Regions from separate parts of the Nocardiopsis sp. NPDC049922 genome, predicted to be linked through region 1. Evidence: riboswitches for the same ligand, from Rfam matches in the RefSeq annotation. Region 1 holds a riboswitch; each other region holds the start of a gene.
What was found. A riboswitch is a leader RNA that binds a small molecule or an ion and turns the genes downstream of it on or off. The one in region 1 is predicted to bind cobalamin.
Positions count from the first base shown of each region.

Region 1 (9,896 bases):
TGACCAACGGCTCCTCGACCCCTCCGGTCGCCGACGACACGACCGTGACCACCGAGGACACCGACGACGACGCGGCCGAGGCCGCGCCCGACACCGACGCCGCCCCGGCCGGCGAGCCGCCCTACGCGGTGCCCGCGGAGCCCTGCGACGCCTTCACCGAGCAGGTGACCTCCGACTTCCTGCTCACCGAGGCCGCCGAGAAGTCCGTCCAGGACACCACCGCCCGGTGCTCCAGCACGCTGGCCGAGGCGCCCGAGGGCAACGGCCCCGACGACTACGCCTCGCTGCGCCTGACCTACTCCGTGCCCTACTCGGCCGCCGACTCCGTCGACCAGGCCACGAGCGACTTCGAGGCCGCCAGGCAGGACGTCACGGGCGCGACCGAGTACTCGCTCTACCTCGCCGAGGGCGTCGAGGACGACCGCGAGGTCGACCTCGGCGACCAGGCACGATACGTGGTCACGCGGTACGACTACGTGGGCGACGAGGTCCCCCAGGCGGTCCTGCTCGTCCGCAGCGCCAACCTCAACATCCGGATCGAGTACCAGATCATGCCCTCGCTGCTGTCCGAGGGCAGCCCCGAGGACCTGGTCCTGCCCGACCACACCGAGGAGATCATGCTCAACGCCGGGGCCGCGGCGCTCGCCCTGGTCGGCACCTGATCCCACCCCGGACACGTCAGGGGGCCGCGGCGGAGATCGCCGCGGCCCCCGCGCGTGCGGACGCGCGTCGGTGTCCGTGTCCGGGGCGCGCTCGTCGCCCCGCGCCCGTCCCGCCTAGTTCGCGCCGGGCAGGTCGGCCCGCACGCGCCTGGCCGCCTCGACCATGTTGCGCAGGGCCTGCTCGGTCTCGGCGTACCCGCGCGTCTTGAGACCGCAGTCCGGGTTGACCCACAGGCTGCCCGCGTCGATGTGCGCGACCGCCAGGCGCAGCGACGCCTCGATCTCCTCCACCGACGGCACGCGCGGCGAGTGGATGTCGTACACGCCGGGGCCGATCCCCCGCTTGTAGCCGCGGCGGCCGAGGTCCTCCACCAGCTCCATGCGCGAGCGGGCCGCCTCGACGCTGGTGACGTCGGCGTCGAGCGCCTCGATCCCACCGACGATCAGGCCGAACTCGGAGTAGCACATGTGCGTGTGGATGACCGTGCTCGACGCGACGCCGGAGGTGGCCAGGCGGAACGAGCCCACGGCCCAGTCCAGGTAGGCCGCCCGCTGCTCCTCGCGCAGCGGCAGCAGCTCCCGCAGCGCCGCCTCGTCCACCTGGATGTGGCGGATCCCGGCGCGCTCCAGGTCGGCGATCTCGTCCCGCAGGGCGAGCGCGACCTGGCGGGCGGTGTCGCCCAGCGGCTGGTCGGTACGGACGAACGACCAGGCGAGCATCGTCACCGGACCGGTCAGCATGCCCTTGACCGGCTTCTGGGTGCGCGACTGGGCGTAGGTGATCCACTCGACCGTCATCGGCTCGGGGCGTGAGACGTCCCCGTACAGGATCGGGGGGCGCACGCAGCGCGAACCGTAGGACTGCACCCACCCGTTCTCGGTGGTGGCGTAGCCCCGCAGCTGCTCGGCGAAGTACTGCACCATGTCGTTGCGCTCGGGCTCGCCGTGGACGAGCACGTCCAGGCCGATCTCCTCCTGGAGCGCGATCACCCGGTCGACCTCCTCGCGGAGGATCCGGCGGTACTCCTCCTCGCCCAGCTCGCCCCTGCGGTGGGCGGCGCGCGCCCGCCGCAGCTCGGCGGTCTGCGGGAAGGACCCGATCGTGGTCGTGGTCAGCGGCGTGTCCGTGGGGACGTCGCGGTCCTGCGGACGCTCGGAGGCCTCCGGCCCCAGCGCGTCGAGGCGGGCGCGCACCCGAGCGTCGGTGAACGCGGGGTCGGCTCCGTCGGACTCCCGGCCCGTGTGCTCGGCCTCGGCGCCCTCGGACAGGACGCGGCCCAGCAGGGCGACCTCCTCGGCCTTCTGCTTGGCGAAGGCCAGGGCCGCGCGCAGCTCGGGGGCGAGGGAGGTCTCGGCGTCCAGGTCGATCGGCACGTGCAGCAGCGAGCAGGAGGTGCTCACGGTCAGCTCGTCGGTGAGGGCGAGGAGGGTGCCGAGCGTGGCCACCGCCGCGGGGACGTCGGTCCGCCAGACGTTGCGGCCCTCGACGACACCGGCGACCAGGCGGGTGCCGCCCAGTCCGGAGACCTTGACCAGGTCGTCGACGCCCTCGGCGTCGGTCACCAGGTCCAGGCCGACCGCCTCGACCGGCGAGTCCTTGAGCACGCGCAGCGCGGCGGCGCCGATGGAACCGAAGTAGGTCGAGACCAGCAGGGAGGGACGGTCGGTGAGCCCGCCCAGGCGCTGGTAGACGCGCTCCAGGTGGTCGACGGCGGCGCGGCCCTCGTCGGTGGCCAGGATCGGCTCGTCCAGCTGCACCTCGGTGGCCCCGGCCGCCCTGAGGTCGGCCAGCAGGCGGGCGTAGGCGTCCAGGAGCTGGTCGAGCAGCTCGATCGGCGCCCAGCCCTCGGGCGCGTCGTCCGCGGCCTTGGCCAGGAGGAGGAAGGTCAGCGGGCCGACCAGGACCGGACGGGTGTGGTAGCCCGCCTCGGCCGCCTCACGGAACTCGGCGACCGGCTTGTCGCCGACCAGGCGGGGACGGGTGCTCGGCGAGAGCTCGGGGACCAGGTAGTGGTAGTTGGTGTCGAACCACTTGGTCATCTCCAGGGGCGGCGCGCCCTGCACGCCCCGGGCGAGGGCGAAGTAGCGGCGCAGCTGCTCGTCCCGGTCCTCCGCGGTCGCCGGGGAGGCGAAGCGGGACGGCACCAGGTCGAAGAGGACCGCCGTGTCGAGCACGTGGTCGTAGTACGAGAACGTGTTGGACGGCAGGTCGTCGACGCCCGCCTCGCGCAGCTGGGCGTAGACGCCCCTGCGCAGGTCGGCGGCGACCGCGTCCAGGTCCTGGGCGCTGGTGCGGCCCTTCCAGTAGGACTCGCTGGCGCGCTTGAGTTCGCGGCGCGGGCCGATCCTCGGGTAACCGTGCACCGTGGAGCGCACGGCCGCCTTCGCGGCCGGTGGCGTGGTCATGAAGCTTCTCTCCCTCGTCGAAAGCCGGGTTCCGACCGCGAGGGGACTCCGAGGGCAGGCCACGCCGAGGGGCGTTCCGCGGACACGCACCTGTTCGCCACCGACCTCGGCCCTCCCTCGGGGCACGGGACCACCGGCGGCACGGGTGCGCCGCCGGGTGGAGGCAGGTCTTCGGACTCGTGGGCACCGCCGGTGCGCGCACCGACGACCTACTGGTCACCGCTTCCCAGTTTCCGACCAAACCGACCGGATTACCAGTGCTTTTGGCGACTGTCGTTCCCACATACCGCTGCGGGGCAGTCCCGGATTCCCACCGGGTTCCCTCTTGCGACGCGCACCACACTCCCCACCGGTGACACCCGGCTCGGAAGTGGAGCGCGTACCTTCCACGAGTGCAAGTATAGGGAGACCCCCTCACACCCCTGCACCTGGTGTGGACACCCCATTCTTCGCGCACCATCCCGCCGTGAACCCCTGCCGTCTGGCGCGCATCACACCCGACACAAGCGTTACGCGCGGACGGCCCTCCCCCGCCGCCCCCGCGAACGTTCGTCTGACGATGAACGTGGAGTACCCCAGGTGAACAAAGAATCCCCGCGGGCCAAGGCCGTCCTTCGCCCCCTCGTCACGGCCCTCGTCGCATTGGTGGTGTTGTCGGGACTGCTGTTCTTCGCGGCCCGGTCCGTGTGGGGGCCCGGCCAGCTCGCCTCCAACGACGCCGCGCACGGATCGGCGGAGGAGAGCGCCCCGCCCCCGGCCACGGGCGAGCCCGACCGGCTGACCGTGGTCGACCCGGCGGACGTGGTCGACGTGGAGGAGGCCGAGCTGTCCTACGACGGCGACATCGCCGCGACCGTGACCTACCCGGTCCTGCCCAACGCCGAACCGCTGGCCGACTTCCTCTCGCGCGCCCTCGACACCGACGTCGCGGCCTTCGAGGCGGCCAACCCCGGGGCGGAGTCCTACACCGCCGCATGGGACCTGACGGCGGCCGAGGGCACCACGGTCGGCGTGCGCATGACCAGCACCGAGACCGACTCCGAGGGCTCGCGCGAGTGCCACACCACCTACTGGTACGAGACCGACACCGGACTGGCGCACGGCTCCAACGAACTGATCGCGGGGCAGGACGAACTGGCCGAGCTCGCCGGGCTCGTCCGGGACCGGGCGCCCGACGACGTGGACGCGTCGGTCGTCCTCCCGGTGGCGGCGCTGTTCGACTCGGTGGGCTTCAACCCCGACGGCGACCTGGTCGTGGAGTTCGACGCCGGGCAGGTCGCGGCGCCCGACGCCGGGCCGGTGCACGTGGTCGTCGAACGCGACGAGGCCGAACCGCTGCTGTCGGAACTGGGCGTGCGCGCCCGTGACGCCGCGACCGTCGGCGTGGAGGCGTTCGCCGTGGCCGAGCGTCCCGAGGCGGACAAGGACGGTGTCACCGAGGAGCGGCCGGGCGTGATCTCGCCCGTCGACGACGAGGTGGACTGCTCCGACCCGGAGACCCGGTGCGTGGCGCTGACCTACGACGACGGCCCCGGTGGACGCACCCCCGAGTTGCTGGACACCCTCGCCGAGTACGACGCCCGCGCCACCTTCTTCGTGACCGGCGTCCCGGTCATGGAGCAGCCCCGGATCGTGCGTCGCGCCTACGCGGAGGGCCACGAGATCGCCAACCACACGCTGAGCCACCCGGACCTGTCCGCCCTGGGCCAGGGCGCTGCCCGCGATGAACTGGAGACCGTCCAGGCCCAGGTGTACCGCGAGACCGGCTACACCATGGACCTGATGCGCCCGCCCTACGGCGCAACCGACGACGGGGTCGCCTCCCTGACCGAGGAGATGGGGCTCGCCCAGATCCTGTGGAGCGTGGACACCAACGACTGGAAGGACCGGAACTCCTCGGTGGTCACCCGCCGTGCCCTGGGCGGCGCGTCCGACGGCGCCATCATCCTCATGCACGACATCCACGACACCACCGTCGAGGCCTCCCACCAGATCATCCGTGAGCTGGACGCCCGCGGATACACCATGGTCACCGTCTCCCAGCTGCTGGGCACGACCACACCGGGCTCCGCCTACCACGACGGCCACCCGGAGGAGGACGCCGGGGCCGACCACGAGGGCCACGAGCACGCGGACGGGGCCGACGAGGAGCACGGCGAAGACTGACACGACCGCGCCGCCCGCGCCAGGGGGGTGACCACATGTGGACACCGCCCCAGCCGGGTGGCCCAGGTCACCTATGTTGCTGCCATCAACCGCCAACCGTCCGGCAGGGGTGAGCACGTCCGGTGGAGCAGTCGACCCGAGCACGTCAGATTCCGAACGTCCACGGCCCTGACGTGGGACGGGTCGGCCTCCGCTGGCCCGGCGCCGTCATCGCCGCGGTGTCGCTGACCGCCACGGCGTGCGCGACCCCCGAGAGTGACGCGAGCGCCGCCGACCGGATCGCGGTCGTCCTGGACGCGGCCGAGGGACCCGTCTCCGAGTGGACCGGCGACGCCGCGGACTTCGCCGACCACCCGTACGTCCCCGAGGGCCTGGCGGTCACCGTCGCCTACCCGGAGTTCGAGGGCGCGCCGGCCTTCGCCGACGGGCTCGCGCGGCTCGTCGACCGGGAGGTGCTCGACTTCCGGGGCGCCAGCCGCGACCCGGTGAGCCTGACCGTCGACTGGGAGGTCGTCGCGGCCGGGGACGGAGTGCTCGGCGTGCGCCTGATCCGCACGGAGGAGGACCTGCACGGACTGCGGCAGGGCTACGAGACCTACTGGTACGACGCCGCGACCGGGCTGACCCGCTACTCCTCGGAGCTGATCGCCGGGCAGGAGGAGCTGGCGGAGCTCAACAGGATCCTCCGGGCCGAGCTGGCGGACCACCCCGACGTCGACGTCGAGGGCCTCCTGCCGATCCGGGCCAGCTACGACTCGATCGGGTTCAACACCGAGGGCGACCTCGTCGTGGAGTTCGACGACGGCCACCTGTCGCCCGTGCGCGAGGGGCACCCGCCGGACTCCTCCCCCGGGCGGATCGCGGTGGCGGTCGACGCCGCCGAGGCCGAACCGCTGCTGTCGGAACTGGGCGGGCGGGCGCGGGCGGCGTCACTGCGCGAGGAGCCGGACTACGCCGTGCCCGCGGCGGGCGAGACCCCCGATCCGCGCCCCGCCGTGCCCGGGGAGGTCGTCGCCGGGGACCAGGACCTCGACTGCCGGGACGAGGGGGTCCGGTGCGTGGCGCTGACCTTCGACGACGGCCCGGCCGACACCTCCGTGCACCTGCTGGACGTCCTGGCGGAGGAGGAGGTGGCGGCGACGTTCTTCCTCAACGCCGACCCGGCGCTGACCCGCCCGTGGGTCTACCGGCGCGCCTATGCCGAGGGGCACGAGATCGCCAGCCACAACGACCAGCACGAGCACATGCCGGACATGCCCGTCGCCGACCTGCCGCGCCAGGTGTCCACGGTCAGCGCGATCGTCAGCAGGCACACCGGGCACACGGTGCTCCTGTTCCGGCCGCCCTTCGGCGACAGCTCGCCGGAGGTGCTCGACGAGATCGGCGAGCAGGGGATGGCCCAGGTCCTGTGGAACGTGGACAGTCAGGACTGGGAGGGACTCCACCGGGGCGGGATCGTGGACCGTGTCGTGGGCACGGCGGAGCGGGACGCGGTGGTGCTGCTGCACGACACACTGCCCCCGACGGTCGCCGCGGTCCCGGGGATCATCGAGCGGCTGCGCGAGCACGGCTTCGCGTTCGCGACGGTGTCCCAGGTGATCGGGGAGCCGGAGCCCGGGGAGTCCTATCCGGTCGGCGCGCGGGTGCCCGGTACCGGGGGTGAGACCTCGGCATCCTGACCGGGAGGGGTCCGTGCCCTGACCGGCAGGCCCGCTGCCCTGACCAGGGCGGGGAGATCCCGGCCCGGGCGCCGCGCACCCGGCACCGGCGCCGCCGCCCAGCGCGCCGACGCCCGGTCGAGGTGGTCGACCGGGCGTCAGTGCGGCGGAGGGGTCAGGAGGCGGCTTCGACGTCGTCCACCAGGGACAGGCCCGGCGGGGGCGCGTCGGAGCCCACCGCCTCGCCGACGGAGGCGTATCCGGCCTCGCGCACGAGGCGCGCGAGACCGCGGTGGACGCGGCGCGGCCACAGCGGACCACCGTAGATCAGGCCGGTGTAGCCCTGGACCAGGGTGGCCCCGGCGCGGATGCGCGCCCAGGCGTCCTCGGCGGTCTCGACGCCGCCGACGGCGACCAGCGTCACGCGGTCCCCCACGCGGGCGCGCAGGCGGCGCAGCACCTCCAGGGAGCGCTCCTTGAGCGGCGCGCCGGACAGACCGCCGGCCCCGGCCGCCTCGACCTCCTCGGGGGCGGCGGACAGGCCCTCACGGGAGATGGTGGTGTTGGTGGCGATGATGCCGTCCAGGCCCTCGGCCAGGGCGAGGTCGGCGACCGCGTCGACGTCCTCGTCGGCCAGGTCCGGGGCGATCTTCACCAGCAGCGGCAGCGTCGGGTACCCGGCGTCGGTCAGGGCCTCCCGCACGGCGGCCAGCAGCGGGCGCAGCCGTTCGACGCCCTGGAGGTCGCGCAGCCCGGGCGTGTTCGGCGAGCTGACGTTGACCACCATGTAGTCGGCGTACGGGGCCAGGCGGCGGGCGCTGGTCGCGTAGTCGGCCGGGGCGTCCTCCTCCGGCGTCACCTTGGTCTTGCCGATGTTGACGCCCAGCACCGGACGGCCGGCCGCGCGCTGGTGGTGCAGGCGTTCGGCGACCAGGGCCGAACCCTCGTTGTTGAAGCCCATCCGGTTGACGATGGCGCGATCCCCGACCAGGCGGAACAGGCGCGGCTTCGGGTTGCCGGGCTGGGGCTGGGCGGTGACCGTGCCGATCTCGACGAACCCGAAGCCGAGTGCGGCCAGGCCGCGCGGGCTCTCGGCGTTCTTGTCGAACCCGGCGGCCATGCCCAGCGGGCCGGGGAACTCCCGGCCCAGGGCGTGCACGGTCAGCTCGGGCTCACGCGGTCCCAGCACCCGGCCCATGGCGGCCGCGACGCCCGGGACGGCCGCCGCGCCGCGCAGGGCGGCGAAGCTCAGCGTGTGGGCCGTCTCGGCGTCCATGTGCCGCAGGACCGAGCGGAAGAGCACTTGGTAGAACACGGTCATCCGTTTCCGTCGCCCTCGCGCTCTGCGAGGAAGCGTTCGAGTTCCGCGCCGAGCTCGTCGGCGGTGGGCAGTCCGCCCTCGTCGTCGGCGAGCGGGAGCGTGGGCCGCTCCCCGTTGTCGACGCGTGAGGACATGATGTCGTCGTACTGGCGTTCCAGGTTGGCCACGACACGCTGGACCTCCTCGGAGGCCGCCACCTGTTCGGCGATGTCGACGTCGGTGGCCCCCGCCACGTCCTCCAGCGCGCTCGTGGGAAGGTCCAGGCCGGTCGCCCCGGAGACGTGCTCGGCGGCGGCCAGGGCCGCCCGGGGGTACTCGGACTGGGCCAGGTAGCTGGGCACGTGGACGGCGTAGCCGACGAAGTCGTGGCCGGCCTGTCCCAGGCGGTACTCCAGCAGCGAGACAGCGCTGCCGGGGACCTCGACCCGGCCGATCCACGGGGTGTGGCCCGCGACCAGTTCGGGGCGGGTGGAGTGCGGGGTGACGGTGACCGGTCGGGTGTGCGGGACGGCCATGGGGATGCCGTGGGCGCTGACCGACAACGTGACCTGGAAGTGGTCGATGAGCGCGCCGACGGCCGCCGCGAACAGCTCCCACTCGCGGTCGGGCTCGGGCCCGTGCAGGACCAGGAAGGGCGCGCCCTCCTCGTCGTGCATCCGGTACAGGGCGATCTTGGGCTCGGAGTAGTCGGTCCACGCGTTCTCGACGAAGGTCATCGTCGGGCGGCGGGACCGGTAGTCCACGAGCCGGTCGGCGTCGAAGGTCGCGATCTCCTCCGCGGTGAACCGGTCGAACAGCGCCGAGGCCAGCTGGCGCCCGGCGTGACCGGCGTCGACGAAGCCGTCCAGACAGACGAGCATCGCCAGTCCGGCGACGTCGTCGAAACCGGGATGGAGTTCGTACAGTTCTGCGGGTTCACGCACCGGGTTCTCGTCTCCAAAGTGGTCGGGAGCGCAGGGGGCGGCGCCGGGGCGGCGACCGGGGCGACGGCCGCGCACGGTGCCGCGAGGCCCGTGGGGGACCCGCCCACGCGATGCGCGGGCGGGTATGCCCTGCTTGTCCACAATACCGACCCGCCACCGGTGGGAGAGGGCCGTGGGAGGGCCCTCTCCCACCCGGGTGACGGTGACCACACCGGCGTCGGACGGCGCGGCGGGGTCAGCGCTGTTCGGCGACGCGCAGGGCGCGCAGACGGTTGAGCACAGCGGCGATCTCGTGTCTGCGGGGCAGCGCGTAGTCGCCGCCGAAGTCCCCGCCGAGCAGGGTGACGCCGTCCTTGGCCAGCGCCCGTTCGAGGGAGTCCAGGGCCTCGGCCAGGGTGCGGGCGCCGTCCAGGTGGCGGCCGCGCACGAGTTCGCGCAGGGCCAGTCCGGCGCCGGTGATCTGGCCGGGGTCGACGAACTGCTCGACCGAGCGCACGTCGATGTCGTGGTCGCCGAAGACCAGGACGTCCATGTCGCGCCGCTTGATCCTGCTCCGGCCCCGGGCGGTGGCGGGGTCGACCGAGGCGGGGTCCACGACCCGGGGGCGGGGCGCGGTGAAGTCGGCGTCGGTCCGCTCCCGGGCCAGGGCCCGGGCGCGCTCGGTGACGTCGTGCGGGTGGTAGGCGTCGAGCATGACCACCTGGTCGGCGACGTCGAAGTAGTCGCCGCTGCCGCCCATGACGAGGACGGTGGAGACGCC
Region 1 is NZ_JBFAME010000002.1:244,671-254,566, forward strand. Features, by position in the region: gene AB0I72_RS05345 (DUF3558 domain-containing protein) at 1-662, shown strand, start outside; gene metE (5-methyltetrahydropteroyltriglutamate--homocysteine S-methyltransferase) at 777-3,068, opposite strand; cobalamin riboswitch at 3,213-3,425, opposite strand; gene AB0I72_RS05355 (polysaccharide deacetylase family protein) at 3,648-5,234, shown strand; gene AB0I72_RS05360 (polysaccharide deacetylase family protein) at 5,408-6,913, shown strand; gene AB0I72_RS05365 (quinone-dependent dihydroorotate dehydrogenase) at 7,068-8,213, opposite strand; gene AB0I72_RS05370 (PAC2 family protein) at 8,210-9,136, opposite strand; gene AB0I72_RS05375 (ABC-ATPase domain-containing protein) at 9,372-9,896, opposite strand, start outside.

Region 2 (9,896 bases), on a different contig from region 1:
CGGGTGGCCGGGGACGCCGGTACCGGGATCCCCGCCGCGGTCTCCCTGTCGACGGGTGACGTCTCCGTCACCGCGGCGGGGGAGCGCGGCGTGACCACCGAGGGCGCGGCCGCGCGCTACGCGACGGCGGGCCGCGTCCGGACCGAGGCCGTCGGCAACGCCCTGATGACCTGTGTCGAGCCGGATCCCCCCGAGCCCCCGGAGATCCCGTGGCCGTGGCCCTGGCCCGACCATGAGCACGAGCCCCCGGACGGCCCCTCCGGTCTGGGGCTGGAGGGGTTCTGCGCCCAGGCGCGGGCACGGGAGGGGTACCTTCGCGACAACGACCACTGGGAGATGGCGCCGCTCGATCGGGACGGGAACCCCGACACCGCCTCCTCCAGTTCCGCGACCTGGGAACTGCCCGAGGGCGGCACCGTGCGCTGGGCGGGCCTGTACTTCTCCGCGAGCGGTCACCAGGACGCGCCCACCGCGCGGATCAAGGGTCCCGCCGCGGACGAGTACCGGACTGTCCAGGCGGACGAGACCCACGTCGTCGAGTTGCCCGGATACCCCGCCTACCACGCGTTCGCCGACGTCACCGACCTCGTGCGCGCCCAGGGCGGCGGCCAGTGGTGGGTCGCCGACGTCCCCGCGGCCGAGGGCCGCGGCGTGTACGCCGGGTGGAGCCTGGTGGTGGTGTTGGAGGACCCCCGCGTGGGCTCGTACAACCAGGCGATGGTCCTCGACCACACCGACCTGGTCTTCCAGGGCGGAGCGGTCGGCTTCCCCGTGTCCGGGCTGCTGCCCGCCGCGGTGCCGTCCACCGTCGACGTCGTCGCGTGGGAGGGCGACGCGGGCCTGGACGGTGACTCGGTGACGGTGGACGGAACCGTTCTCACGCCACGGGGTGGACACGCGGGCGCGGCCAACGGCTTCGTCGGTTCCGCGCGCGGGGCCGTCGGGGACCCCGCCACGTTCGGGACGGACGTGGTCCGATTCGACGCAGTACTGGGGCGGGAATCGGACATCCGAATCCAGTCCCACCAGGACGCCGTGATGGTGGGAACGGTCGCCCTGACCGCGCCCATGCGGACCTGAAGTCCCGACTCGGTATGACTTCCCGGTGACGCTGTGTGGGTCGTGAAAGGGGCGAGTCACCTCGGAACTTCGCCGCTGCGTAGCGTGGCCATAACCGTGGGTGTTCACGGCTGGCACGCAAAACAAGACAGACTTGGCTAGGCTGTGGCCGGTCATGGATATGGCCCCAGAGTCAACAGGGAAGGGGGCGGTGTCACGTGGACCGCTGCGCGTTGTTCGTCGACGCGGGATACCTTCTCGCGGACGGCGCGATGGCCGTGCACGGAACCCGCAACCGGGACTCCGTCTCCTGGGACTACTCCGGTCTCGTCCAGTTCCTCAACGAGGTCGCGCGGGACCGCACCGGCCTGCCGCTCCTGCGCTGCTACTGGTACGAGGCCGTCGCCGACGACCGGCGCACCCAGGAACAGGACGGCATCGCGGACATCCCCGGCATCAAGTTCCGCGCGGCCCGGATACGCCCCGGTCGCCGTGAGGGGGTGGAGAGCTACGTCCAGCGCGATCTCACCACCCTCGCGCGCACCGGCGTCCTGTGCGACGCCGTCCTGGTCAGCGGTGACGAGGACATGGCGTCGGTCGTCGCGGACGTGCAGGACCTGGGCGTCCGTGTCACCGTCGTGCACATCTCGGTCGAGGGCAACTGGACCATCTCCCGAACCCTGCGCCGGGAGTGCGACGACCTCATCGAGATCGGCGCCGGCCACCTGCGTCCCTACGTCAACCTGCTCACCAGCGGCGGTTCCACGCAGGAGACCGCGGCCAAGACCACGACGCCGTTCTCCAACGGCCGTGCCCGGTCCGCGCCCGACACCCGCCGCCAGCCGGTCGAGGCCCAGCCCGGCGGCAGCAGGGTCGAGCCCGCGGGAAGCGCCAACGGCGGCCTCGACGCGATCTTCGCGAGCACCGGCCCCCAGTCCGCCCCCCAGGGCAGTGCCATGGACCAGCTGCGCGCGATGCGGCGCTCGCTCGCCCAACAGCGCGGCGACCACCTCGCAGGCCCCTCCACGGACACCCCGTCGCCCGGTCCCATCGACGCCAACGGGTTCCCCTCCGGCGCCCAGGTGCCGATGAGCGGCAACGGCGCCTTCCCGGGCGCGTCGCCGACGACCGCGGGTGGACACGCGCGCGGCGGGCAGAGCGGCCAGGCCGCCTACCCCGGTGGAGACCCGGGCGCGCACGGCGCCGAGCAGAACGGGTACGGTCTGCCCGGCAGAGCGGCTCCGGGGCAGGTCGGGCCGGGCGCCCACCAGCACCCGGCGACCGGGTCCCAGCCCGCGTTCACCAACGGGACGGGCCCGCAGCAGTCCTTCGCGGGCGGCACCGGGCCACAGCCGTCGTTCGCCGCGGGTACGGGGCCGCAGCGGTCCTTCGCCGCGGGGACCGGCCCCCAGCGATCGTTCGCCTCAGACACCCCCCAGGGGCACCCACCGCCGCAGAGAAGTGGGCCGCCACCCCAGGCGGACCCGCGTTTCGGTCCGGGCGACACACCGGGTTTCGGGGGTGCGAACGACGCAAACCCTACCTATGGGACCAGTACGGAAACTGACGCCGCACGCCGCGGCGGGGCGGCTCCCGGATACGGGGGTCCGCCGCGTACTGGTCCCGACCATGACGGCCACTTCGGCCGACGGGGACACCAGGAACCCGGTCCCAGTCCTGGATATCCCCAGCAGACACGCGCCGCCGCGCATACCGTTGACGATGCGGTGCATGTCGCACACAAAGAAGGGAACGACTTCGCGGAGTCGATCGCGCGCGAGGCGCCCGCCCTGTGGGTCGAGGCGGTCCTCGCCCGGAGACCTCGGATGCCCTCCGACCTGGAGGCGCGTCTGCTCCAGGGCTCTTCGCTGCCGATCGACCACCTGTTGAGGGACGAGGTCCGGGACGGACTGCGCCAGGGGTTCTGGCAGGCGCTGGAGCGCGCCAGACCCTGACTGGCGCGCGGGAGCGCGAGTTAGGGGATGGGGGCGATGCGGTTGACCCACGTGACGACGGCCGATCTCGACCGTATGGAGTTCCACGCCGTCCGGTCGGGTGAGCACGGCCCCGTCGCCGCCCAGTTGCAGGACCTGGCCAACCGGGTCGACGCCGGGAGCGAGATCACCCGCGCGGAGCTGTTCGTGCGCGCGGGTGAGCAGTGGGAGATCGCCCAGGAGTACGAGCACGCGTGCGCGGCCTACCAGCGGGCGATCGACGACGGCGGTCCGACGGTGATCGACGCGCGTGCCCTGAGCGCGGGCGCCCTGCTGCAACTGGACGAGACCGATCGGGCCTACGCGCAGCTCAAACGACTGGAAGGCGAGCCGGTGCTCGGCCTGCCCACCTACGTGCACATCGCCGAGGTGCTGTACGCGCACGACGACCTGGCGGGCGCCGAGCGTTGGGCGACCGTCGGGATCCGCGCCCACATGGACGCCGCGGCCTCGCCGTACGTGCGCGATCTGCTCGACGAACTCCTACGGATGCGGTTCCGTGTCCGCACCGACCTGGGGCTGGGTGAGGACGACCTGGACGGCCTGCTGGACACCGACTGACCCCGCCGCCGTTCGGCACGCCGCGCCGAGCGCGGGCGGCCCTGCGGCGCGTGTCGTGAGCTTTCTGACGCGCCTGGTGCGTCACACCGCTCGCGGGCCCCTAGGCTGTGTCGGGTCGCGGTCGCGCACACCTTCGAATCGATGGTCCAAACCCCCATGAAGCGGGCATGTTCGCGCGCCCCATACCACGCCGCCGACGTGCCCTCCGTCGCGGTCGACTCCTGGGAAAAATCCATGACACGCCATCATCTTGCGGTGTTCCAACGTCCCATCCCCAAGATGTAGTATCTAGTCCCGCTGGTGGTTCACCCCGACGGGGTGAGGCGAGAGGGAACCCGGTGCGCATCCGGGACTGCCCGCAGCGGCGAGTGGGATCGGACTCCGCACACGTACTGGGATCCCCCGAGAGACCCCCGGGGAGCGACGCTCAGGAGACCGACCACGAGCCCGGGGACCTGCCACCGGCGCGCACCGGAGCGTGCGCCGACGACGGGGCTTCGAGAGCGGGCCACCGCGACCCACCGGTCACGATGACCACGCGCACTGAGCGTGTCGGCCCACCGGTGTGCCGTGGCCGTGTTTCTCGTGTCCCTCCCCGCCGGGACTCTTCTACCGAGGTTGGAGCCGCTGTATGACCCTTGACGTCGAGGCCGTGCCCGCATCCGTTCGGCCCGAGCCGACCCACGACGCCGCGCCCCCCGCCGCCGTCGACCGGATCGAGCACGTCGTAACCGAGGCCTGCGCGCGGCTCACCGGTGTTTCGGCGGACAAGGTCCTCACCGAGGCGCGCCGCGGCTTCTACCCCGGGATCTCGGACGCCGAGGTGGAGTTGGCCCTGGTCATGGCCGCCCGCAGCTTCGTGGAGGTCGACCCCGACTACTCCTACGTGGCCGCCCGCCTGCTGCTGGACACACTCCGCCGCGAGGCCCTCACCTTCATCGCCGGCTCCCCCCAGGCCGCCAGCCAGTCCGAGATGGCCGACCGCTACCCGGCCTACCTGGCCGCCTACGTCGGCCGCGGCATCGACCTCGGCCAGCTCGACCCGGCGCTGGCCACGTTCGACCTGGAGCGCCTGGGCGCGGCCCTGCGCCCCGAGCGGGACGAGAACTTCACCTTCCTCGGCATCCAGACCCTCTACGACCGCTACTTCCTGCACAGCGACGAGGTCCGCTACGAGCTGCCGCAGGCGTTCTTCATGCGCGTGGCCATGGGTCTGGCCCTCAACGAGGACGACCGGGACGCCCGCGCCATCGAGTTCTACGAGCTGCTGTCCTCGTTCGACTTCATGGCCTCCACCCCCACCCTGTTCAACTCGGGCACGGTGCGCGCGCAGCTGTCCTCCTGCTTCCTGACCACCGTCGGCGACGACCTCCAGTCGATCTTCCACGGCATCAGCAACAACGCGATGCTGTCGAAGTACTCGGGCGGCCTGGGCAACGACTGGACGCCGGTGCGCGGCCTGGGCTCGCACATCCGCGGCACCAACGGCAAGAGCCAGGGCGTCGTCCCGTTCCTGAAGATCGCCAACGACACCGCGGTCGCGGTCAACCAGGGCGGCAAGCGCAAGGGCGCGGTCTGCGCGTACCTGGAGACCTGGCACATCGACATCGAGGAGTTCCTCGACCTTCGCAAGAACACCGGTGACGAGCGCCGCCGCACCCACGACATGAACACCGCGAACTGGGTTCCGGACCTGTTCATGCAGCGTGTGGAGCAGGGCGGCACCTGGACGCTCTTCTCGCCGGACGAGGTCCCCGACCTGCACGACACGTACGGGGCCGAGTTCGCCGAGGCCTACGCCCACTACGAGGCCGAGGCCGCGGCGGGCCGGGTCAAGGTCTTCAAGCAGGTCCAGGCCGTGGACCTGTGGCGCCGCATGCTCACCATGCTGTTCGAGACCGGCCACCCGTGGATCACGTTCAAGGACCCGTGCAACCTGCGCTCGCCGCAGCAGCACTCGGGCGTCGTGCACTCCTCCAACCTGTGCACCGAGATCACGCTGAACACCAGCGCCGACGAGGTCGCCGTCTGCAACCTGGGCTCGGTCAACCTGGCCCAGCACACCGGCCCCAACGGTCTGGACGCCGAGCGCCTGCGCCGCACCGTGCGCACCGCCGTGCGGATGCTCGACAACGTCATCGACGTGAACTTCTACACGATCCCCGAGGCGCGCCGTGCGAACATGCGCCACCGCCCCGTGGGTCTGGGCCTCATGGGCTTCCAGGACGCGCTGTTCAAGCTGCGCACGCCGTTCGCCTCCGAGGGCGCGGTCGACTTCGCCGACGAGAGCATGGAGCTGATCAGCTACTACGCCATCGAGGCGTCCATGGAGCTGGCGGCCGAGCGCGGTTCCTACGAGACCTTCGACGGCTCGCTGTGGAGCAAGGGCGTCCTGCCGATCGACTCGCTGCGGCTGCTCGCCGAGGCGCGCGGAGGCGACCTCGACGTGGACCGGGGCGAGACCCTGGACTGGGACTCGCTGCGTGAGCGCGTGCGCACCACCGGCATGCGCAACTCCAACGTGATGGCCATCGCCCCGACCGCGACCATCGCCAACATCACCGGCGTGAGCCAGTCGATCGAGCCGGTCTACCGGAACCTGTTCGTCAAGTCGAACATGTCCGGCGACTTCACCGTCGTCAACCCGTACCTGGTGCGCGACCTCAAGGAGCGCGGTCTGTGGGACGACGACATGGTCTCCGCCCTGAAGCTGCACGACGGTAGCCTGGGCGCCATCGACCGGGTTCCGGACGACCTGAAGGCGCTGTACGCGACGGCCTTCGAGCTCGACCCGAACTGGCTCGTCGACGCCGGCTCGCGCCGTCAGAAGTGGATCGACCAGGCGCAGTCTCTGAACCTGTACATGGCCGCTCCGAGCGGTCGCAAGCTCGACACGCTGTACCGCCGCGCGTGGCGTTCCGGTCTGAAGACCACGTACTACCTGCGTTCGCAGAGCGCCACCCACGTGGAGAAGAGCACCCTGAAGGGTACGGACGGCCGCCTCAACGCCGTGTCCTCCGGCTCGGCCCCGGCTCCGGCCCCGAGCCCGGTGGCCAGCCCGGCCCCGGTGGCCAGCCCGAGCCCGAGCCCCGCTCCGAACCCCGTGCCCACCGGCGCCGGTGAGGACGAGTTCGAGATCGTGGAGGGCCAGGCGTGCTCCATCGAGGACCCCGAGTGCGAGGCCTGCCAGTAGGCCCGCCCGTCCGGGAGCTCCGCGCCGCGGGGCCGTCCGCGCACGCCGCGGGCGGCCCCGCGCCGGGCCCCCGCCCCAGACATCACGCATCACCAACGTCCGGCCCGGCCGGAGAACGGAAAGCGACCGCAGCATGACCACAGCACCCGACCACAGCGCCAGCGCCGCCAGCGGCCTCGGGGAGATCGAGCGTGACGCCGCGCGCGTCAACGTCGACGACAAGGCGATGATCAACGCCCGCGCCGACGTCAACCAGCTGCTCCCGCTCAAGTACACGTGGGCGTGGGACAAGTATCTGGCGGGCTGCAACAACCACTGGATGCCCACCGAGGTCGCGATGCAGGCCGACATCGCGCTGTGGAAGTCCAAGGACGGCCTGACCGAGGATGAGCGCCTGATGCTCAAGCGCAACCTCGGCTTCTTCGCCACCGCCGAGTCGCTGGTCGCCAACAACATCGTCCTGGCCGTGTACCGCCAGCTGACCAACCCGGAGTGCCGCCAGTACCTGCTGCGCCAGGCCTTCGAGGAGGCCGTGCACACGCACACCTTCCAGTACATCTGCGAGAGCCTGGGCCTGGACGAGGGCGAGCTCTTCAACATGTACCGGGAGATCCCGTCGATCACGGCCAAGGACGCGTGGGCGCTCAGGTACACGCAGAACCTGGAGGACCCGGACTTCCGCACCGGCACGCCCGAGGCGGACCAGGCGTTCCTGCGGGACCTGGTCGCGTTCTACGTGATCTTCGAGGGCATGTGGTTCTACACCGGCTTCGCGCAGATCCTCTCGCTGGGCCGCCGCAACAAGATGGTCGGCATCGCCGAGCAGTACCAGTACATCCTGCGCGACGAGTCGATCCACCTGAACTTCGGCATCGACGTGATCAACCAGATCAAGATCGAGAACCCGCACCTGTGGACCGAGGAGTTCCAGGCCGAGGTGCGCACGATGCTCACCGAGGCCTGTGAGCTGGAGGTCGCCTACGGTCGCGAGACCATGCCGCGCGGCGTGCTGGGCCTCAACGCGGAGCTGTGCGAGAAGTACATGCACTTCATCACCGACCGCCGCGCCGAGCAGATCGGCCTGGCGCCCATCTTCGGCGAGACGGAGAACCCGTTCCCGTGGATGTCGGAGATGATGGACCTCCAGAAGGAGAAGAACTTCTTCGAGACCCGGGTCATCGAGTACCAGACCGGCGGCGGCCTGGACTGGGACTGACCCGAGAAGCCCGGCCCTCCCTCCCCGTCGGCGGAGGGGGCGGAGGGCCGATGCGAGAGGAGGCCCGGTAGGCGCGACCGGGCCTCCCCCGCCCCACGGGCGGACGCGAGGGTGCCCCGTCTCTTCGGAGGCGGGGCACCCTTTGTGCGTGTGCGGGGACGCGGTCGCGGGTCAGACGTGCGGTCGCCCACCGTGCCCAATCCTGAGGAACGCGAGGCCCTGGCCACCCTCGCCGAGGAAGGCGACCGGCGCGGCTGGTGGGCGAGCTTCGGCGACGTGCTCGGGTCCGCGCCCTGCTCTGCGGGCAGTGATCGACGCGGCAGCACCGCCGTCGAGGTCGCACGTGGCCGCTTGGTGCCGGTGGACGTGATCTGGCCTCGGGGCGCTGCGCGTGATCTGTGACGAGGCCCCAGCTGTCCATCCGCGTCGGGCACACACGTACCGGACCGGCGGCCTGGACTGGGACTGACCCGCGAGGCCCCGGCTCCCCGATCCGTCGGCGGAGGATCGTGGGAGCCGGGTCGGGAGATCCTGGGGGACCGCCGGAGCCCCCGACGGGGGTCAGCCGCCGTTCGACCAGGTCATCCTGACGTTGAAGGTGGCCTCGCCGCCGCCCTTGACGACCACGGCGTCGGCTTCGGCGCTCACGTTCACCCCGAATTCCACCTCCGTCTCCGTGGGTGCGAACCGGGATGAGGCGAGTTCCGTCAACTGCGCGGACACGGCCTCGCCGACCTTCCTGATCCGGAGCAGAACCGAGTCGAGCTGTTTGTCGCCGAGCATGCTCATGGCGTCCCGCGCGACGTTGGCCGCGCCCTCACGCCTGACGGGCGCGGATTCGACGCTGATCACGGTGCCGTCATCGGTGACGAAGTCGATCACTTTGTTCACGCTGACCTCACGCATTCTTCGAGGGGGTATTGGTATTCCGGTGAGCCGAGGCGGAAAGTAAAATCATGGGACATGTCCGGAATAGGCGAGATTCCGCGGCCGTCCGAGCGGAGGAAACGGTGGGACGAACCAGTGAGGACCGGGCGAGACAGGGTACGGGCCACCTGGCGGGACGGAAGAGACGGGACTGAGTGGCGCAAGTCGTCGAGGTCGCCGAACACCGGCGCGTGCTGTGAGGCCTCCCTGCGTAGGCCCCCGGGGGTCCTGTTCAGGGACTCCGTTCACCCGGACGGACATGTCCTGCGATTTCACACCCGAGAGTGGCTGTCGCTGCTCGCCTCTTTGGCCTGAACGACCTGCCGTGCGGTGCACGGGTCCCGGTCCCGCGTCAGTCGCTCATCGGGATGATGTCGGTGTCCAGCCGTGAGAAGTCCGCCATGGTGGTCACGAAGCGGTGGTCGGGGCCGAACTGGGCGGCGTACTGGTCCCGCAGCGCCTTCCACTCCTCGTCGACCTCCTCCCCCAGCGCTCTCCGGCTGATCAGCAGGTTGCGTTGGGCGGTGGCGAGGAAGAGGTGGTGTTCCCCGAGGACCTCCAGGCACAGCTCCACGCTGGCCGCGTCCTGGGCCCGGGCGTCCTTGAGCCTTCCCAGCGCGAAGAGGTCGTTGCCCAGGTTGACCTCGACGGCGGCGATGGTGACGGACGCACTCGGGTAGAGCTGGCGGATCTCGTTCAGGGCGGAGCGGTCGAGTTCGTGCGCTCGCTCGTACTCGCCCACGACCCGGAACACGATCGCCGCGTTGGCCTGGGAGGCCCACGGGAAGAGATGCTGTCTGGGGAAGCGCCGGCCCATGTGGGCCAGGAGGTCCTCGGCCAGCTCCCGTGCCTCCTCCGCCTGTCCGGTGAAGGCCAGGTTCACCATGTGGATGCTGTTGACGTGCAGTCTTTGCCTGGAGCGCGGCTGGTAGCGCGTGACGGCGAC
Region 2 is NZ_JBFAME010000013.1:52,587-62,482, forward strand. Features, by position in the region: gene AB0I72_RS21910 (sigma-70 family RNA polymerase sigma factor) at 1-1,080, shown strand, start outside; gene AB0I72_RS21915 (NYN domain-containing protein) at 1,278-3,014, shown strand; gene AB0I72_RS21920 (hypothetical protein) at 3,042-3,614, shown strand; cobalamin riboswitch at 3,899-4,092, shown strand; gene AB0I72_RS21925 (ribonucleoside-diphosphate reductase subunit alpha) at 4,246-6,807, shown strand; gene AB0I72_RS21930 (ribonucleotide-diphosphate reductase subunit beta) at 6,941-8,023, shown strand; gene AB0I72_RS21935 (hypothetical protein) at 8,216-8,425, shown strand; gene AB0I72_RS21940 (CU044_2847 family protein) at 8,585-8,905, opposite strand; gene AB0I72_RS21945 (DUF397 domain-containing protein) at 8,987-9,265, shown strand; gene fxsT (FxSxx-COOH system tetratricopeptide repeat protein) at 9,303-9,896, opposite strand, start outside.
Region 2: another riboswitch for cobalamin. It lies ahead of AB0I72_RS21925 (ribonucleoside-diphosphate reductase subunit alpha); the one in region 1 lies ahead of metE (5-methyltetrahydropteroyltriglutamate--homocysteine S-methyltransferase).

Region 3 (9,896 bases), on a different contig from region 1:
CGCCCCATCGACGACAGCAGCGGCTCCACGTCGGTGAAGTCGGCGGCCTCGGCGCCCACCATGAAGGTGAGCGTCGCGGCGGTCGCGCCCATGACGCCGCCCGAGACCGGGGCGTCCACGGCGCGGTGACCGGCGGCGACGGCCGCCGCGTTGGCGGTGCGGGCGTCGGCCACGTCCACCGTGGAGCAGTCGATGAAGAGCGTCCCCGGGCGGGCCGCGGCCAGGAGGCCGGTGCCCTTGCGCCCGTTCCCCTCGGCGTCGACGCCGTTGTACGCGGTGAGCAGGTGCCGCCCGCTCGGCAGCATGGTGATGACGACCTCGGCGCAGGCGACGGCCTCGGCCGCGCTCCCGGCCGTGCGCACACCGGCCTCGGCGGCCGTGGCGAGGGCCTCGGGGACGAGGTCGAAACCGGTGACCTCGTGCCCGGCGGTCACGAGGTTGGCGGCCATGGGCGCGCCCATGTTGCCCAGTCCGACGAACGCGACGGCGGTCATGCGCGGCTCCCCTCGTCGACGAGCCCCAGCGGCCCGTCCGGTGCGGGTTGGAAGAAGCGTGCGACGTGCGTGTCCGACACGGCGGACAGGCGGTCCGGCGTCCACTTCGGGTTCCGGTCCTTGTCGATGACCTGGGCCCGGATGCCCTCGACCAGGTCGGGCGAGGACAGCGTGGCGCAGGACACGCGGTACTCCTGCTCCAGGACCGCCTCCAGGGTGGGCAGCTCCCGGGCACGGCGGAGGGCGGCCAGGATGACCTTGACCGAGGTGGGCGACTTGCCCTCGATGACGTCGGCGGCGCGCGCGGCGTCCTGGTCGCCGTGGGAGCGCAGCCGGTCGACGATCTCCTCGGCGGTGTCGGCCGAGTAGCACGCGTCGATCCAGTGGCGGGCGCCCGCGAGGTCGCCGGCCGGGGCGGTCTCGGCGAACCGGCCGACCGCGTCGGAGACGTCGGCGGCGGAGGCGGCCTTCGTGAGCGCGTCGGTCAGGTCCGGGAGCCGTTCGGACGGGACGTAGTGGTCGGCGAGGCCGGTGTACACCGCGTCCCCGGGGCCGACGGGTGCGGCGGTCAGGGCCAGGTGCGTCCCCGTCTCGCCCGGGGCCCGGGAGAGGAGATAGGTGCCGCCCACGTCCGGGACGAAGCCGATCGTGGCCTCCGGCATGCCGACGGTCGAGCGTTCGGTGACGACGCGGACGTCCCCGTGCGCGGAGACGCCCACGCCCCCGCCCATGACCACGCCGTCCATCAGGGCGACGTAGGGCTTGGCGAAGCGGGCGATGCGGGCGTTGAGGAGGTACTCGTCGCGCCAGAAGGCGGCGGCCTCGCGCCCGGCCTCCCTGGCGCTGGCGTGGATGGAGCGGATGTCGCCGCCCGCGCACAGGCCGCGCTCGCCGGCGCCGTCGATGAGCACGGCGCGGACGGCGTCGTCCTTCTCCCACGCGGTGAGGGCGGCGTCCATCTCCCGCACCATGGCGTGGTTGAGGGCGTTGATCGCGCGTGGTCGGTTGAGCGTGACGCGGCCGAGGGTCCCCTCGACGCGGAGCAGGACCTCAGCGTCGGGCTCGGCGGAGGCGGTCACGGGCCCGTTCGTCGACGGCGTCGCCGGTGTCTCGGACATCAGGCGGCCCCGGTGAGTCCGCGAGCGATGATCAGGCTCATGATCTCGTTGGTCCCTTCCAGGATTCGATGCACCCGCAGGTCGCGGACGATCTTCTCAATGCCGTACTCGGTGAGGTACCCGTACCCCCCGTGCAGCTGGAGGGCGCTGTCGGCGACGTCGTACCCGGCGTCGGTGGCGTACCGCTTGGCCATGGCGCACAGGTGCTGGGCCTCGGGGGACCCGGCGTCGAGCGCCGCGGCCGCCCGCCAGAGCAGGGACCGGGCGGCCTCCAGTGCGGTGGCCATCTCGGCGAGGCGGAAGCGGAGCGCCTGGGCGTTGATCAGCGGGCCGCCGAACGCCTCGCGGTCGGTGAGGTAGGCGGTGCTGGCCTCCAGGGCGGCCTGGGCGCCGCCGAGCGAGCACGCGGCGATCCCGAGGCGCCCGCCGTTGAGCCCGTTCATCGCGATGCGGAAGCCGTCCCCCTCGTCGCCGAGGAGGCGGTCGGCGGGGACGCGGACCCCGTCGAGGAGGACCTGGCGGGTGGGCTGGGCGTTCCAGCCCATCTTGGTCTCGTTGGCCCCGAAGGAGAGGCCGGGGTCGTCGCGGTGGACGATGAACGCGGAGACGCCGGAGGCCCCGTCGTCCGCGGTCCGGGCCATGACGAGGTAGACCGACGAGGTGCCCGCACCGGAGATGAACTGTTTGGTGCCGGTGAGGACGTAGTGGTCGCCGTCGCGGACGGCGCGCGTGCCGAGCGCGGCGGCGTCGGAGCCCGCACCGGGTTCGGTGAGGCAGTAGCTGCCGAGGGTCTCGGCGGAGCAGAGGTCGGGCAGCCAGCGGGCGCGCTGGTCGTCGTCGCCGTAGCGGTCGATCATCCACGCGACCATGTTGTGGATGGACAGGTACCCGGCGATGGACGGGCAGCCGGTGGCGAGCGCCTCGAAGACGACGACGCCGTCCAGACGGGTCAGCCCGGAGCCGCCGGAGTCCTCGGCGACGTAGACGCCGCCCAGGCCGAGGTCGGCCGCCTTGCGCAGGACGTCGACCGGGAAGTGCTTGGTCTGGTCCCACTCTACGGCGTGCGGCGCGAGGTGTTCGCGGGCGAAGTCGCGGGCGGTCTCGGCCAGGATGAGCTGGTCGGAGGTGAGTGCTGTCATGGTGGCGGCTCCGCTCACTTCATGACCGGGATCGTGAAGCTCGCGCCCTCCTTGGCCCCGGACGGCCAGCGGGAGGTGACGGTCTTGGTGCGGGTGTGGAAGCGGATCGAGTCGGGCCCGTGCTGGTTGAGGTCGCCGAAGCCCGACCGCTTCCAGCCGCCGAAGGTGTGGTAGGCGACGGGCACCGGGATGGGCACGTTGACGCCGACCATGCCGGTGTTCACGCGCTGGGAGAAGTCGCGGGCGGTGTCGCCGTCACGGGTGAAGATCGCGACGCCGTTGCCGTACTCGTGCTCGCTGGGCAGGCGGAGGGCGTCCTCGTAGGTGTCCGCGCGCACGACGGAGAGCACCGGGCCGAAGATCTCCTCGCGGTAGATCCGCATGTCGGGCGTGACGCGGTCGAAGAGGCTGGGGCCGGTGAAGAACCCGTTCTCGTGGCCCGGGACGGTGTGGCCGCGGCCGTCGACGACCAGGTCGGCGCCCTCGGTGACGCCGAGGTCGACGTAGCCCTCCACGCGCTCCAGGGCCTCGCGGGTGACGAGCGGCCCGAAGTCGGCGTCGGGGTCGTGGGACGCGCCGACGCGGAGGCCGGTGATGCGCTCCTTCAGGCGGGCGACCAGGGCGTCGGCGGTCTCCTCACCGACCGGGACCGCGACGGAGACGGCCATGCAGCGCTCGCCCGCGGAGCCGTAGCCCGCGCCGATCAGGGCGTCGACGACCTGGTCGAGGTCGGCGTCCGGCATGACGATCATGTGGTTCTTCGCCCCGCCGAAGCACTGGGCGCGCTTACCGTGCGCGGTGGCGGTCGTGTAGACGTACTCGGCGATGGGCGTGGAGCCGACGAACCCGACGGCTGCCACGCGGGGGTCGGTGAGGAGCGTGTCGACGCTCTCCTTGCCGCCGTTGACGACGTTGAGCACGCCCGGGGGCAGCCCCGCCTCCAGGAAGAGTTCGGCCAGGCGCAGGGGGACGGAGGGGTCGCGCTCGGACGGCTTGAGGATGAAGGCGTTTCCACAGGCGAGGGAGGGCGCGGCCTTCCAGAGCGGGATCATCGCCGGGAAGTTGAAGGGCGTGATGCCCGCGACGACGCCCAGGGGCTGGCGGAGGGAGTGGACGTCGATGCCGGTGCCGGCGTTGTCGGTGAACTCGCCCTTGAGCAGGTGCGGGATCCCGGCGGCGAACTCGACCACCTCCAGGCCGCGCTGGATGTCGCCGTGGGCGTCGGGAACGGTCTTGCCGTGCTCGGAGGAGAGCAGGCGGGCGAGGCTCTCGCGCTCGTCGTCGACGAGTTGGAGGAAGCGGAGGAGGACGCGGGCCCGGCGCTGCGGGTTCCAGGCGGCCCACTCGGGCTGGGCGCGCTCGGCGTCGGCGATGGCGGCCTCGGTCTCCGCGCGGCCCGCGAGCGGCACGCGGGCCTGGACGGCGCCGGTGCTGGGGTCGTAGACGTCGCCGAAGGAGTCGGATCGGCCGGGAACGTGCTTTCCGTGGATGAAGTGCGTCAACTCGCGGGGCTCGTCGGCCGGGTCGGGGTCGCGGGGCGCGCTGTGGTCGGTCACCATGGCAAACCAGCTCTCGTCTGGAGGCGGAGCGATGCGCGGAGCATGGGGGAACAGGGCCGCGGTGGTGTGCGGCCGGCCGGTGTCCCGGGGTGTCGGGAGGCCGGGTTCACGGTGCGCGGTCCCAGACGGCTCACCCAGACGGCGGCGCGTGCCTGGGGCGGACCGCGCGTGCCGGTGCCATGCGTGCTCGCTCCATCCTCGTGGATCACACGGACATCGAACCGCGGCCGGCGTCCTGGCTTCCGGGGCGCTCCCCGGTCACCGTGGCGGGACCGCGCTGGATCCGCACCGGCTTGCCCGCGCCGCGGCTCTGTGACGCCCACCATATAGTTGGACGTCCAAGTAAATCCAGAACCGGGTGAGCGTGAGCTGAATCACACGAAAAGTGAGACGGGGGCCACCCCGGCGGCGACTGGGGCGGCGGCCAGGGAGGCCGGGGACACGAACCTCCCTGCGTCGGCCGCTCCGAGCGCTAGCGGTCGGCGAGGAGTTTGTGGGCCTCGTCCAGGTGGGCGGGCAGTCCCTCGGGGGCGCCCGACAGCCGCGCCGCGGTGAGCTCGCAGGCCATCGCGAGCTGGGCGGCGAGGACCGCCACGGTCTCCGAGGTGCCGGTCTCCACCAGGGCGTTGGCCAGTTTGTCGGCCCGACACTGCTGCATCAGGAGGTGGCGCGACCGGAGGTCGTCGCTCTCGCGCAGGAGGCGGGACAGCACGCGCGCGCGTTCGGGGGGCTGGGTGGTGTGCGGGCCCGCCTCGCGGAGGAGCTGGACGGCGGCGCGCAGGTCGTCCCCCACGGGCGCCTTCTCGCGGACGTAGGCGCACATGCGGTCGGCCTCGGCCGCGTCATCGGCGAACAGCACCTGTTGTTTGTCACCGAAGTACCGAAAGAAGGTGGTTCGTCCCACTTCAGCATGTTCGGCGATCGCCGCGACCGTGACGTTGTCGAATCCGTGCTCGGCGAAGAGCTGGAAGGCGGCCGACACGATCAACGCACGGGCCTTACGCCGTTTACGAGCGTGGAGCGTGTCCGGGGGGTGGTGCATGAGTCGACCCTATCGAGTGGAAAGCCGGTTCTCCGTGAGACGCGGGACCATTAGGACTGTGGTCCCGAAACGCTCAGTGAGCACGCGGGTAGCGGGAAGTCGTCTGGCCGAAGCGGTTGTGGACACGGACGTCGGGCACGGCCAGGAGCCCTACGCACATGTTCCGGTTGGCCTGGAATTTTATGGCAGAACCGGTGCCGATCGACAACCTCTTGGTGCGGACGAAGCTGACCGGCATGGAATGTGGTTCCCCTCTCACGGAGGTTATGCCGCCGACTTTTCCGGCGGGACCAGAATTCTGCCGCAAGTGAATAGTCAGGCTTCTTAACTGTAGTGCCGCGTGTTGCCCGCCGCCCAATGTCGGACCCGTGTGACACAGTAGGAGACCTGAATCACACCCCTGGAGTTGGTTATGACGTATCTCCTGGTCATCGGCACGCGCAAGGGGCTCTTCACGGCGCGAAGCGAGGATCGGCGCGCGTGGGAGGTGGCCGGTCCGCACCGGCTGGACGCGGCGGACTACGCGAGCATGGACTCGGTGTACGCGGTGGGGATCGACCCGCACACCGGTCGGATCCTGGCGGGAGCCGAGAGCTCGCACTACGGCCCCAGCGTCTGGTACAGCGACGACGGCTCGACCTGGCGTGAGCCCGACGCGGCGCCGATCGTCTTCCCGGAGGACACCGACGGCTCGTTGACCCGCGTCTGGCAGATCGCCTTCGGTGAGGAGCCGGGGGTGGTGTACGCGGGCGTCGAACCGCACGCGCTGTTCCGATCGACGGACGGCGGGCTGAGCTTCCGGCTGGTGCGCGCCCTGTGGGACCACCCGCACCGCGCGGAGTGGTTCCCCGGCGCGGGCGGCGGCGCGATCCACACGGTCCTCCCCGGCCTGTTGGCCTCGGGCGACCGGTCACCGGACGGCATGACCGTGGCCATGTCCACGGGCGGCGTGTACCAGACGCGGGACGCCGGAGCCAGCTGGGCGCCCGCCAACCGGGGCGTCTCGGCCGTCTTCCTGCCCGACGAGGAACCCGAGTTCGGGCAGTGCGTCCACAAGGTCGCGGCGGCCCCGGACGGCGTCATGTACCTCCAGAACCACCACGGGGTCTACCGCAGCGGCGATCCGGCGGGCGAGGGCTGGACCGCGATCGAGAAGGGGCTGCCCTCCAACTTCGGGTTCGCGGTGGTCGCCCATCCGCGGCGGCCGGAGACCGCGCTGAACTTCCCCGTGCTCAGCCAGGAGGTGCACCTGCCGCCCGGGAACAGGCTGGGCGTGTACCGGACGGACGACGGCGGGGACAGCTGGCGGGCGATGACGGAGGGGCTGCCCCAGGGACCCTACTTCGGCATCGTGCTGCGCGACGGGGCGTGCACGGACGGGGCGGACGTCCCCGGGTTCTACTTCGGGACGCGCACGGGCGACGTCTACGCCGCCACGGACGACGGGGAGCGCTGGCACCAGGTGGCCGCGCACCTTCCCGACGTCCTGTGCGTGCGCGCGGTGGAGGTCTGAGATGCGGGTGACCGTCCACCTGCCCGGGTTGCTGCGGGCGGACGCCGACGGCGCCGCCCACGTCCCGGTCGAGGTCGACGACGGCGCCAGGCTGAGGGGTGTCCTCGACGCCCTGACGCGGCGGTACCCGGGCCTGGACCGCCGGATCCGCGACGACCAGGGCTCCCTGCGCCGCTACGTGAACGTGTTCGTCGGCGAGGACGAGTGCCGGGGCATCGGTGGACTCGACGCCCCGGTCCAGGACGGCGCGGACGTGCGGCTGCTGCCCTCGGTGGCCGGGGGCTGAGCCCCTCAGCGGCGCATCGGCATCGGCCGCAGGTAGGTGAGGCTCCGCCACACCCACTCCAGCGGGCCGAGGCGGAACCGCCCCATCCACAGGCGCGCGCCGACCGCCATCAGCACGAAGTACGCCGTGGCGACGCCGTACTGGGCGAGGACGGTGATCTCGCCCTGGAAGGGGCTCATGGTCAGGAGGAACACGGCGGTGCTGCCCAGGTAGACGGTCAGGGTCATGCGGCCGAGCGGGGCGAGCACGCCCAGGACGCGGGAGGCCGCACGCCCGCGGCCGACCAGCCACCAGACCAGGCCGAGGTAGAACAGGGCGCCGCCCAGCCCCGAGAGCGAACCGCCGAGCGAGACGAGCGCGTCGGAGGCCGGGTGGGTCACCGGCGTGCCGTCGGCGCCGAGGTGGACGGGCACGCCGGCGGCGTCCAGCTCGATCGGGAAGAGCAGGTCGGACGCGAACATGAGGGCCATGCCGACGGCCTGGCCGACCAGACCCGTCCAGACGAGGCGGACGGGCAGACGGGAGGGCGCTCCCCCGAACGCGGGCGTGCGCGCCAGCCACACGCCCACGCAGAAGAACGCGAGCGTCTGCGGGACGAGCGACACCAGGATCCACGCACCGCCCGTCGGCATCAGGAGCTCGAAGCCCGGGGCGAGGGCGAAGAGGGCCGCGGCGGCGATGACCGGGCGGTGGCGGGAGCCGGACACCAGCACCGGCATGAGCGGTGCCAGGACGACCGCGGTGATCGCGTAGTGGGTGAGGATGTCGCCGTCGAAGACCAGCAGGTGCGGAACGCCGAACAGCAGGCCGAGCGCCACGTAGCGCCGGACCATGACCGCCATGGGGCGCTGGCCGCGCCCGACCGCTCCCCGCCAGGCGAGGACGGCGCCGACGCCGAGCAGCACCATGAGCATGGCCCGGGCCTTGCCGGACATCAGCAGCGAGGCGCCGGTGTCGACGACGGAGGTCAGCGTGCTCGGGGCGAGTTCCCCCGCGCGTTCGGCGGCGAACACGACGACGGTCACGTTCATCATGACGACGCCGATCATCGCGAGCGCCCGCGCGACGTCGAGGAAGGCCACGCGGGGCGCGGGCTCGGACGGTGCTCGGGCCGCTCGGGCCGCTTCGGTCACGGGGTCCTCCTCCTTCGTTGGCACCCGTACACGGTCCCTCGCGGCCCCCGGGCGGCACATCGGCCGAAGCGCCGACCCCGCGCCTCGTCCTTTCGGTCGAGGCCGCCGTGGGGATCCCCTCCTAGCCTGAGGACATGGCGTTGAACAGGGCTCTCGCCCGAGTCTCCGGACACCTCACGGCCACGGACGAGGGCCTGCCGAGGCTGGTCGCGTGGGCGGCGGGTGTGCTGCTCGCCCTCCTCTGGTGCGTCGACCTGGGCAACACGGTGCGCGTCCTCGGCGAGGAGGACTGGGCCGGGCCGCCGGAGCGGTCCCTGTACTTCCTGCCCCTGGTCTCCGGGGCCGTGCTCGTCGTCCTGGGGTGGATCGCGCTCTGGCCGAGGACCCGGGCGGCGGCGACCGCGGTCCTCGGGGTGTGCGGCGCGCTCGTGACGGCGGCGGCCTCGGCGGTGCTGTGGCCCGCGCCCAAGGGGGTGTTCGGCTACTCGCTCGCGTCGTCCGAGGCGTTGGGGCTGCTGCTCCTGCTGACGCTCGTGGCGCTGCGGTGCCGGGTGTGGCAGATCGGCCTGGTGTCGGCGCTGGCCTTCGGGGCGTTCCTCACGGACTACCTGCGCGAACCGTACTGGTCGGGTCAGCTCTCGGGGACCCTGGTGGCCGTCGGGGTGGGGCTGGCGCCCGGCCTGTTCCTGCGCTGGCGGGCCGCCCAGCACCGCGAGCACATGGCGACCGTGCGGGCGCAGGAGCGGCTGTCGCTCGCCAGGGACCTGCACGACGTGGTCGCGCACGAGGTCACGGGGATCGTGGTGCAGGTGCAGGCGCTGCGGTACATCGCGGAGAGGGATCCGGAGGCGGTCCGCGCGGCCCTGCCCGGGATCGAGGCGGCGGGCGGCAGGGCCCTGGAGTCGATGCGCGGCATGGTCTCCCGGCTGAGGGAGCCGGACGACGCGCCGCTGGCGGCCAACGTCGCGCAGGGACTGGAGCAGTTGGCCGCGCCCGCGCGGGGCGGTCGGCCGGAGGTCTGCGTGCACGCGAGCCAGGCGGTCGGCGACCTCCCCACGGACGTGGGCACGGCGGTGCTGCGGATCGCCCAGGAGTCCGTCACGAACGCCCTGCGGTACGCGCGCGGCGCGGAGCGGGTGAGCGTCGTGGTGGAGGTCCTCGACGACGGCGTGCGTCTGCGCGTCTACGATGACGGGCGCGGCGGCGCGGTCCCGGTCGGCGGCGGATACGGGCTGCTCGGCATGGCCGAGCGGGCCAGGCTGGTCGGCGGTGAACTGACCGCCGGTCCGCTGGGGGCGACCCAGGGGTGGGTCGTGCGGGCCTGGCTCCCGCTCGACCGGAACGGAGACGAGGACGCGTGACGATTCGGGTACTGCTCGCCGACGACCAGGAGATGGTCCGGACCGGCTTCCGCTACATGCTGGACGCCGAGGACGACATCGAGGTCGTGGGCGAGGCCGGTGACGGGGTGACGGCGGTCCGGCTGGCCCGTGAGCTGCGGCCCGACGTGACGCTCATGGACATCCGGATGCCCGGGGTGGACGGCCTGGAGGCGACGCGGCGGCTGGCCGGTCCGGGCGTGGCCGACCCGCTGAGGGTGGTCGTGGTGACC
Region 3 is NZ_JBFAME010000004.1:752-10,647, reverse strand. Features, by position in the region: gene mmsB (3-hydroxyisobutyrate dehydrogenase) at 1-494, opposite strand, end outside; gene AB0I72_RS08930 (enoyl-CoA hydratase/isomerase family protein) at 491-1,573, opposite strand; gene AB0I72_RS08925 (acyl-CoA dehydrogenase family protein) at 1,612-2,751, opposite strand; gene AB0I72_RS08920 (CoA-acylating methylmalonate-semialdehyde dehydrogenase) at 2,766-4,310, opposite strand; cobalamin riboswitch at 4,518-4,652, opposite strand; gene AB0I72_RS08915 (TetR family transcriptional regulator) at 4,783-5,352, opposite strand; gene AB0I72_RS08910 (sialidase family protein) at 5,765-6,865, shown strand; gene AB0I72_RS08905 (MoaD/ThiS family protein) at 6,867-7,151, shown strand; gene AB0I72_RS08900 (DUF418 domain-containing protein) at 7,157-8,284, opposite strand; gene AB0I72_RS08895 (histidine kinase) at 8,419-9,645, shown strand; gene AB0I72_RS08890 (response regulator transcription factor) at 9,642-9,896, shown strand, end outside.
Region 3: another riboswitch for cobalamin. It lies ahead of AB0I72_RS08920 (CoA-acylating methylmalonate-semialdehyde dehydrogenase); the one in region 1 lies ahead of metE (5-methyltetrahydropteroyltriglutamate--homocysteine S-methyltransferase).